Regions from separate parts of the Metabacillus sp. cB07 genome, predicted to be linked through region 2. Evidence: riboswitches for the same ligand, from Rfam matches in the RefSeq annotation. Region 2 holds a riboswitch; the other holds the start of a gene.
What was found. A riboswitch is a leader RNA that binds a small molecule or an ion and turns the genes downstream of it on or off. The one in region 2 is predicted to bind S-adenosylmethionine.
Positions count from the first base shown of each region.

Region 1: linked by a shared signal. The riboswitch ahead of JOJ89_RS01165 (Na+/H+ antiporter NhaC family protein) and the one ahead of JOJ89_RS18300 (methionine ABC transporter ATP-binding protein) in region 2 are both predicted to bind S-adenosylmethionine.

Region 1 is NZ_CP069296.1:201,478-205,873, reverse strand. It holds gene JOJ89_RS01180 (GNAT family N-acetyltransferase) at 1-455, opposite strand, end outside; gene JOJ89_RS01175 (TetR/AcrR family transcriptional regulator) at 452-1,078, opposite strand; gene JOJ89_RS01170 (SMI1/KNR4 family protein) at 1,321-1,809, shown strand; SAM riboswitch class I at 1,995-2,105, shown strand; gene JOJ89_RS01165 (Na+/H+ antiporter NhaC family protein) at 2,230-3,522, shown strand; gene JOJ89_RS01160 (CarD family transcriptional regulator) at 3,780-4,256, shown strand.
Region 2 is NZ_CP069296.1:3,564,479-3,568,874, reverse strand. It holds gene JOJ89_RS18310 (alpha/beta hydrolase) at 1-684, opposite strand, end outside; SAM riboswitch class I at 749-855, opposite strand; gene JOJ89_RS18305 (DUF4395 domain-containing protein) at 1,004-1,426, shown strand; SAM riboswitch class I at 1,492-1,597, shown strand; SAM riboswitch class I at 1,684-1,788, shown strand; gene JOJ89_RS18300 (methionine ABC transporter ATP-binding protein) at 1,876-2,907, shown strand; gene JOJ89_RS18295 (methionine ABC transporter permease) at 2,897-3,547, shown strand; gene JOJ89_RS18290 (MetQ/NlpA family ABC transporter substrate-binding protein) at 3,560-4,390, shown strand.

The DNA of each region.
Region 1 (4,396 bases), 790 kb from region 2:
GGATCGAGTGTCAATGGAGCCGAATATCCGAGGTGAACAAGCTGATCTGCCGTCTGATATCCCATCTTCTCGTACAGCTTGATTGCCCGGTCATTATGCGAAAGTGCTTCAAGTGTAGCCGTGTGGACTCCTTCTTTTTCATAGATGGACAGGACTTCTTCCATCATCTTTTTCCCGACGCCTTTGCTTCGGAATGCAGGGGCAACTCCGGTGCCTCCGTTCCAGGAGACGTTTTTGCCGTCAATGGACCTGACGCCGTTTAAGATCAGTCCGACGGGTTCGGTTCCGTCAAAAGCCACAATGGACAGCGCGGGTGAAAGATTCTCAAATACAAGTCTGTTCAGAAAGGCTTCAAGTGTGAGAGTCATATCAAAATCATAGCCTTCAAACCCCTTGTTCCATGCAATCAGTGCATCTTGAAGTGTACATTGGGACAGCCGTTTACATGTAATCATTCTCTCTCCCCTTTTCTTACGTACATAAACACCATTTCTTCAAGTGTCTTCATCTGTTCCCGGAACGGATAATCGTTTCCGATGACAGAATAATGAAGGCAGGTGCCGTCAATTGTTCCCCATACCAATGACGAGATAATAGCGGGATCCGCATCCGGCCGGAATTCCAGCTGATCAATTCCTTCCTGCAAAACCTCCATCAGCAGCGTCCGGTAAACCTCTTCATACCGTGCGGTCATCACCCGTTTCAGCTCTTCATCCCGTCCTGAATGAATCCAAAACTCAAGGTGAACCCCGATCATCCGCTGCCAGTCCGGTGAAAGCTTGATCTCCAGATAGTTTTTGAAGAACTGTCTGAGTTTCTCTTCGGCCGTTTCCTTTTTACGGAAACGTTCTTTTAACCCTGCTATATTCTCTTCCGTCTTCCTTTGCATCAGCTGCAGATAAATGTCTTCCTTGCTTTTGAAATAGTTATAGATGGCTCCTTTGCTCAATCCGGATTCAGCTACAATGTCATCGATGGTGGCCAGCTGAAATCCTTTTTCCCCGAATGCCTTCAGAGAGCTGTCCAGAATATGCCGCTTCTTCTTCTCCTTATATTCCTCTGATACAATTGGAGCCATTTGCAGCCCGCCCTTCTTTTTTTAAAACCGACTATATAGTCCATATTATTCCATACACAGTGAAAAATTCAAACAATTTTGATTATAGATCGAGTAAAAACTGCTTTTGAATGTGCATCATATAAGACCGCTGGAAAGAGGAGGAAATAATGATATGATAAATTTATACGCCCTTCGAAGAGAAATGCATCAACAAATTGTTACTCCTTGGCGGAATAAATATTACCTTTTTGAGGTGGAAAATGATCATAGAGACTTTGGAATCTTTGAAAGCGAATCTAGATGGAGATGGTAGATTTCGAATTCATTTAAATGATGGTACGGCAGCAGATAAGAAATGTTTGTTTTTTGAACCCGCTTCATTACAAGAAATAAATGAGTTTAAATTTGATTTACCGGATGACTATAAGACGTTTTTGACCTTACATAATGGTGGAAGAATATTCACTGATGATTGGGGGAGTGGCATTTTTGTCCATAGTTTAAAGGAAATAATACAAGAAACTCTCTCTATTTCTCATCTAATTCCGGAAAAATACTTTTGTGTAATTAGATACGCAGATGTAGGATATTTTTTAATAGACGAACAAAAAGTTGAAAGAGGGGAAAAAGATTATTTATTGTATGAGGACATTGATACTAGCAATCCTCCACAAAACCTTAAAATGACCTTTGAAGAGTTTATAGAAAAACTAATTAAATTTGAAGGTGAATTATTCTGGTTAAAATGAAATAAATAGAAAAAGTGCCGATACGGAATTGTATCGGCACTTTTTCCACTTCTTTATTTCCACATTGCATCATTAACAAAAAATTAAAATAATTTAGATCTTAACTCGAGTTAAATCTGCCATTTGACTTTTGCACCGCAACCCCTTAATGTAGTAAAGGTATTTTTTAAAACACACATATCATCTTCTTATTAAGAGAGGCAGAGGGACTGGCCCTGTGATGCCTCGGCAGCGGACTCGCAATCCTTGTGAGTGCTGTGCCAATTCCAGCAAGCCATGCGCTTGAAAAATGAGAAGAGCTTATTTCCATTCCGGATATAGGATCTCTTCTTGTTATCAAGAAGAGATCTTTTTTTATGCAGTCAGTTTTTATCTGCAGAGAGCGGAACACTATGATTACGGAAGAAACGAAAGGTGGTTATTATGAAGACAAAAGCTAACGGCTGGGCACTTTTGCCCCTCGTTATTTTCATCGGACTATTTGTGGGATCGGGCATCATCACAGGAGACTTCTATAAAATGCCGATCCTTGTGGCAATCCTTGTTGCCGCAGCAGCAGCCCTTATCATGAACCGGAAAGAAAGCTTCACATCAAAAGTGGAGAGTTTCTCAAAAGGAGCGGGACACCCTGACTTAATGATCATGGTCTTTATCTTTATTCTTGCGGGTGCTTTTTCGGAAGTGGCAAAAGGAATGGGCGCCGTTGAGTCGACGGTTAACCTGGCACTGTCCTTCCTGCCTCAGAGCCTGCTGATTGCAGGGCTGTTCATCATCGGCGCGTTTATCTCGCTTGCGATGGGTACCTCTACAGGTACGATTGCCGCTCTTGCTCCGATTGGAGTCGGAATAAGTACAGAGGCAGACATTTCAGTGGCTCTTGCAATGGGTGCCATTATTGGCGGGGCCATGTTCGGAGATAACTTGTCGTTCATCTCGGATACAACTATTGCAGCTGTCCGAACACAGCAAACAGAAATGCGGGACAAATTCAAAGCAAATTTCTTTATCGTGCTGCCCGCAGCCATTATTACGTGCATTGTGCTTGTCGTCATCACACTGGGCGGACAGGCACCAGTTACACCTGAAGCGTACAGCTGGGTAAAAATGCTTCCATACATCGGGGTTCTTGCAGCAGCACTGCTTGGAGTAAATGTCATTGCTGTTTTAGCAGGAGGCATTATCCTCGGCGGAGTTATTGGAATGGCAGACGGAAGCTACACACTAACAGCGTTTCTGCAGAAAATAACAGACGGCATCATGGGAATGGCTGAGCTTGTCATTCTTTCGCTCCTGATTGGCGGTATGGTAGAGCTGATCAAGCGAAACGGCGGCATTCACTTCATTCTTGAAACCATGACGAAGCGTATTTCTTCTAAAAGAGGGGCAGAATTTGCGATTGCGGGCCTTGTCAGCTCTACGAACCTTGCAACGGCAAACAACACAATCTCGATTATTGCAACGGGCCCTCTTGCCAAAGATATGGCGGACAAGTATGAAATCGATAAACGTAAATCAGCAAGTCTTCTCGATATCTTCTCATGCAGCATCCAGGGACTGATCCCATACGGTGCGCAGATCCTTTCAGCGGCTGAATTTGCTTCCATCTCCCCGACAAGCATTCTGCCGTACTCCTTTTATCCGGTACTGATTGCTCTATGTGGTATTGTGGCGATTTTGATACAGTTTCCGCGGTTTAAAAGAAAAGCAGCGTAAGAAAAAACAGCGTCCTAAATAACACGGTAAATCATATATCAATCAGCATACTAATTTGCATAGAAATTAGTATGCTTTTTTTGATATTCGCAGGAAAATCCACCTTCCCTTTATTGGTAATCCGACACGTTTCCTGCTGCATTTTCTTTTTTTGATCTTCAAAGGAAAAAGTAGTTGACACCAAAAATAAATTTATGATATCATTAAAAATTTGATAAAAAATAATCTATATGTTAAGCTTTAGAAGGTTACCATATATGGAGGTGGATTATTTGTTTCAAATTGGCGATAACATTGTTTATCCAATGCACGGAGTCGGTATCATTAAAGCTATAGAAGATAAGGAAATATCAGGGAAAAACCAGCAATATTATGTCATAAATATGTTAATAGGCAATATGCAAGTCATGATTCCTACGGATAAAATACTGAGTTCACGTATACGCCCAGTTACTGACATACTTGCATTAAAGCACATCATACACATTTTTCAGCATGGAGAATCAGATAGATTACTGTCGTGGAAACAAAGGTATAAAGTGAACACGGACAAAATTAAAACCGGCAACATACAAGAAGGTGCTGAAGTTATACGTGATTTAATGCGTATGAAGAAAGAAAAAGCACTTAATACAAGCGAAAAAAAAATGCTGGATAGCGCACATGAATTTTTGATTAGTGAACTGGGAGTCATTAAAGGAATCACTGATCATCAAATAAATAGTTTCTGTTAAGGCTGATTATAGATAATGTCTTACAACTTCCTGAATCTTACGGGAATGTGATTATTATTAAAAGCAAATCTTTTCAAAAACAGCCCACTTCTTCAGCTCACTATTAGAGCATTCACCTCTTTTGTTATTTCTGCAATCTA
Region 2 (4,396 bases):
CACATGATAGGAATTCGTGAGGCTGACCATCTGTTTGAAAGGAGATGAGATGGCATGGAAAAGAACATCTGAGCTTGAGGCCGGAACAACATGGTCTTCTTCTGATTTGAAAATCAGGGTCGGACAGGTTACTTCAGACAGCACGGGCTTCGTTGTTTTAATGAGCGTCAGCAGGTTGTGGACGGCTTTAATCGGAACGGCTTCATACGTAATTTCTTCTATATCGTCCGCTTTGATATCCGGTTTTCCTTCTGGAATAAAACGGGGTTCGATCTCGTGCTGAAAAACCTCATAGCCCGGAACACTGAGTGCAGCATTGATGGTGATCAGGCCGTCAATATCCTGGTGTCTGCAGGCAAGGTGAGCCGCTAAAATTCCGCCCATGGACTGTCCTGCAACAAAGATTCTGCGGCACACTTTTTTAAGCTTTTTATAAGCTTCTTCGATATTTTGAATCCAGTCTGTAAAGCAGCAGTCTTCAAAGTCTAGGGGAGTGGTTCCGTGGCCTTTCAGGCGCGGGGCATAAACGGTATATCCCTTTGCGGCCAACAGTTTTCCGAGCTCGCCAACACTTTGGGGAGTACCGGCAAATCCGTGGCACAGAAGAATGCCGATCTCATTTCCTTTATGAAAAAAGCTTTCAGCTCCTGCAAGGACAGGCACATGTTTCGTCGTCATCATCATTTCCTCCCAATCAATTCTGAACTAAAAAACCCTCTCCTGCTTACAGCTGACAAGAGAGGGTTTGTCTTTATCGGCCAAAGCATCGTGCTTTGCTGGTTGGAGCACCTTTCCGGCGTGCGGCGGCTGCTGTGAAGTCATGGAGCCAGATCTCTCGTTCACTCTTGATAGATTATATTTAATTCTTATTGGTTTAGTTGGTTTTAACGATTTTATCATGATGGAGAGATAACTGTCAATCACTTCCTGAAGCAATCCTCTTCACAAAATTGGCTGCCTGGAGTAAAATACTTATATTCCAATCAGACAGGTGGGTTTTAGTGTGAAAACCATTCCAAAACCTTTAGTATTAGTTAATCAATGGGTGATTGTGCTATCCGCTGCAGTATTCTTGATCAGCGGCATGGGCGCTTTTTTACTGGTGCCTCTTACGGCCGGGATTATGGGACTGCTGTTTAAAGTAAACCCGATTATGAAAGCTGCCGGCACCTTTTTGAAAAAAGAGCCTTCAGCCTATATACAGGAAGATTTTGATCAGCAGCAGTTTAATCAGGTAATAGCAGTGATCTGCCTGAGCCTTGGATTTGCCGGATACATGCTTGACTGGACGGTGCTTGCCTATGCGGCGACTATCATGGTTGCCATTGCTGCATTTGCCGCGATTCTCGGGTTTTGCATCGGCTGCTTTATCCGTTTTCAGTGGCAGCAGTATAAATACCGCAGACTTTCTAAGCAGTCCAACTGATTTTTTAAAAAAGTGTTGACTTTCAGAAAATACCGGAGTAAAGTTAGACACATCGAAAATATTGCTTCTTATCACGAGAGGTGGAGGGATATGGCCCTTTGAAACCTCGGCAGCGGACTCTTTATGAGAACTGTGCCAACTCCAGCAGGCGTGCAGCCTGAGAGATGAGAAGAGCGAACGGTCTTTTTTTGCAGATCCAGCCTCTTCCTGTCTTTCAGGGAGAGGTTTTTATTTTTCTTTAAAACTAAATCATGATTTTCTTATCCAGAGAAGCGGAGGGACTGGCCCCATGATGCTTCGGCAGCGGACTTTTGAAAAAGTACTGTGCCAATTCCAGCAGGCGATAGCCTGGGAGATGAGAAGAGAACCGGTGATTTCTTATGCCATGCCCTCTTCTTGTCGGATAGAAGAGGGTTTTTTTATTGCAAAAATACAGGGAGGTTACATAAATGATTGAATTTAAAGGCGTCACAAAGGTATACGGGAGCGGCGGCAATGAAGTGAAAGCTCTTGACGGCATTGATCTGGAAGTGAAAAAAGGGGAAATATGCGGAGTCATCGGTTTTAGCGGAGCCGGAAAAAGCACCCTGATCCGCACAGTGAATCTGCTCGAGCGTCCAACAGCAGGGCAGATCATCGTGGATGGTCTCGACTTAACGGCGCTTTCCAAAAAGGATGTGCGCGGAGTCAAACGGAAAATCGGCATGGTGTTTCAGCACTTTAATCTGCTTAATTCAAAGACAGTCTATGCAAATGTGGCGATGCCGCTGCTTCTCTCAAAGGCCTCGCCGAAAGTTATTAAGGAGCGGGTTGCTGAGCTGCTCTCGTTTGTAGGACTTGAGGACAAAGCGAACCAGTACCCTGATCAGTTATCAGGCGGCCAGAAACAGCGCGTCGGAATTGCGAGGGCTCTTGCTACCCAGCCATCTATTCTTCTGTGCGATGAAGCTACCTCGGCACTTGATCCTCAGACGACAGCTTCGATTCTAAAGCTATTGAAAAAAATCAACGAGGAATACAACATTACGATTCTCATGATCACGCATGAAATGTCAGTCATAAGAGAGGTTTGCGATACAGTAGCCGTGATTGAAGGCGGAAAAATCATTGAATCAGGTTCTGTGTTTGAAGTTTTCTCAAATCCGAAAACGAAGACTGCATCAAACTTTGTCAGCTCTGTTCTGAATGATTCGATTCCTGAATCGGTCCTGAAGCTTGTTCAGGAGGAAAACAGCCAGGCACAGATTTTCAAAATTAATTTTGTCGGCAAATCCTCAGGACAGCCGCTGCTGTCGCAGATTGCGAAACGATTTGACCTCCATATCAACGTGCTGTTCGGCAACATCACGGAGCTTCAGGGGATTCCATTTGGACATTTAATCGTTGAACTTCAGGGAACGGAAAGTGAAATAAAAAGAGCGCTTCTGGTGATGAACCAGGAGAACGTATCAGTGAAAGAGGTGAATGCACATGCTAGTTGATTCTCAGCAAATAATCGATGCTTTAGTCGAAACACTCGCAATGACCGGTTTTTCCCTGCTTTTCTCCACGTTGATCGGCCTTCCGCTCGGCGTGCTGCTGGTCATCACCCGAAAGGGACATCTATGGGAAAATGCCATTATTTTTAACATCCTGAACGGGATCGTGAATCTTTTCCGCTCTGTGCCGTTCATCATTTTGATGGTGGCGATTGTTCCGCTGACGAGATTGATTGTCGGAACCTCAATCGGAACAGCTGCAGCTGTTGTGCCGCTTGTCTTTTACGCAGGACCCTATATTGCCAGATTAATAGAGAACTCGCTGCTTGAAGTGGACCCGGGAGTCATTGAAGCGGCAGAAGCAATGGGTGCAACGCCAACCCAGATCATCTTTAAGTTTATTGTTCCTGAAGCATTAAGCTCACTTGTTTTGAGTCTGACGATTGCAACAGTGGGACTTGTCGGTGCATCTGCGATGGCAGGGGCTGTCGGCGGAGGCGGACTTGGAGATCTCGCGATTACATACGGCTACCAGCGCTTTGACACGGTTGTCATGATCATTACAGTGGCCATTCTTGTTGTCCTTGTTCAGGGACTTCAGACTTCAGGAAACATTTTATCGAAAAAAATCAGAAGACGATAGGAGAGAACAATGATGAAAAAATGGATCATTTTAACACTGATTGCAGCACTCGCCGCTTTTGCTGCGGGATGCGGAAATAAAACAGCTAGCGGAAAAGAAGAGGTGGATGTGAAAATCGGCGTCAGCGGATCTGATAACCGCATCTGGGATTTTGTTGCCAAGAAGGCAGAAAAAGAAGGCATCAACATTGAGATTGTCAGATTTTCAGATTATGTACAGCCGAATCTTGCGCTTTCAGAAGGCGAGCTGGATGCCAATGCGTTTCAAACGATTTCTTACTTTAATGCCTTCAAAAAAGAACACAATCTTGACCTGACTCCTATTGGAACAACGGTCATCGCACCTCTTGGCCTCTACTCGGATAAATACAAATCTGTTGAAGACATTCCGGAAGGCGGAAAAATTGCAGTTCCGAATGAAGCGACAAACATGGGAAGAGCGTTCCTTCTTCTTCAGGCAGCCGGTTTAATTGAACTTCCTGAAGATTTTGACGGAAACGGATCACTTGATAAAATCGTCAAAAATCCGAAAAAGCTTGAAATCGTGCCTGTTGTCGCCGGCCAGACACCGCGTGTTCTTCCCGATGTAGCAGGTTCTATCATCAACAACGGAATTGCTGTTGATGCAGGATTTAACCCAATCAAGGATTCTATTTTCCATGAAGATGACACAGCCACACCTTATATCAACATCATCGCAACACGCACAGAAGACAAGGACCGCAAAGAACTGAAACGCATCGTTGAGCTTTACCAGGAGGAAGACACGGCTGAATTTATTGAAAAAGAATACGATGGAGCCACGATTCCGACGTTTGTCCCTCTAAGTGAAATTGGAGAATAATCATTG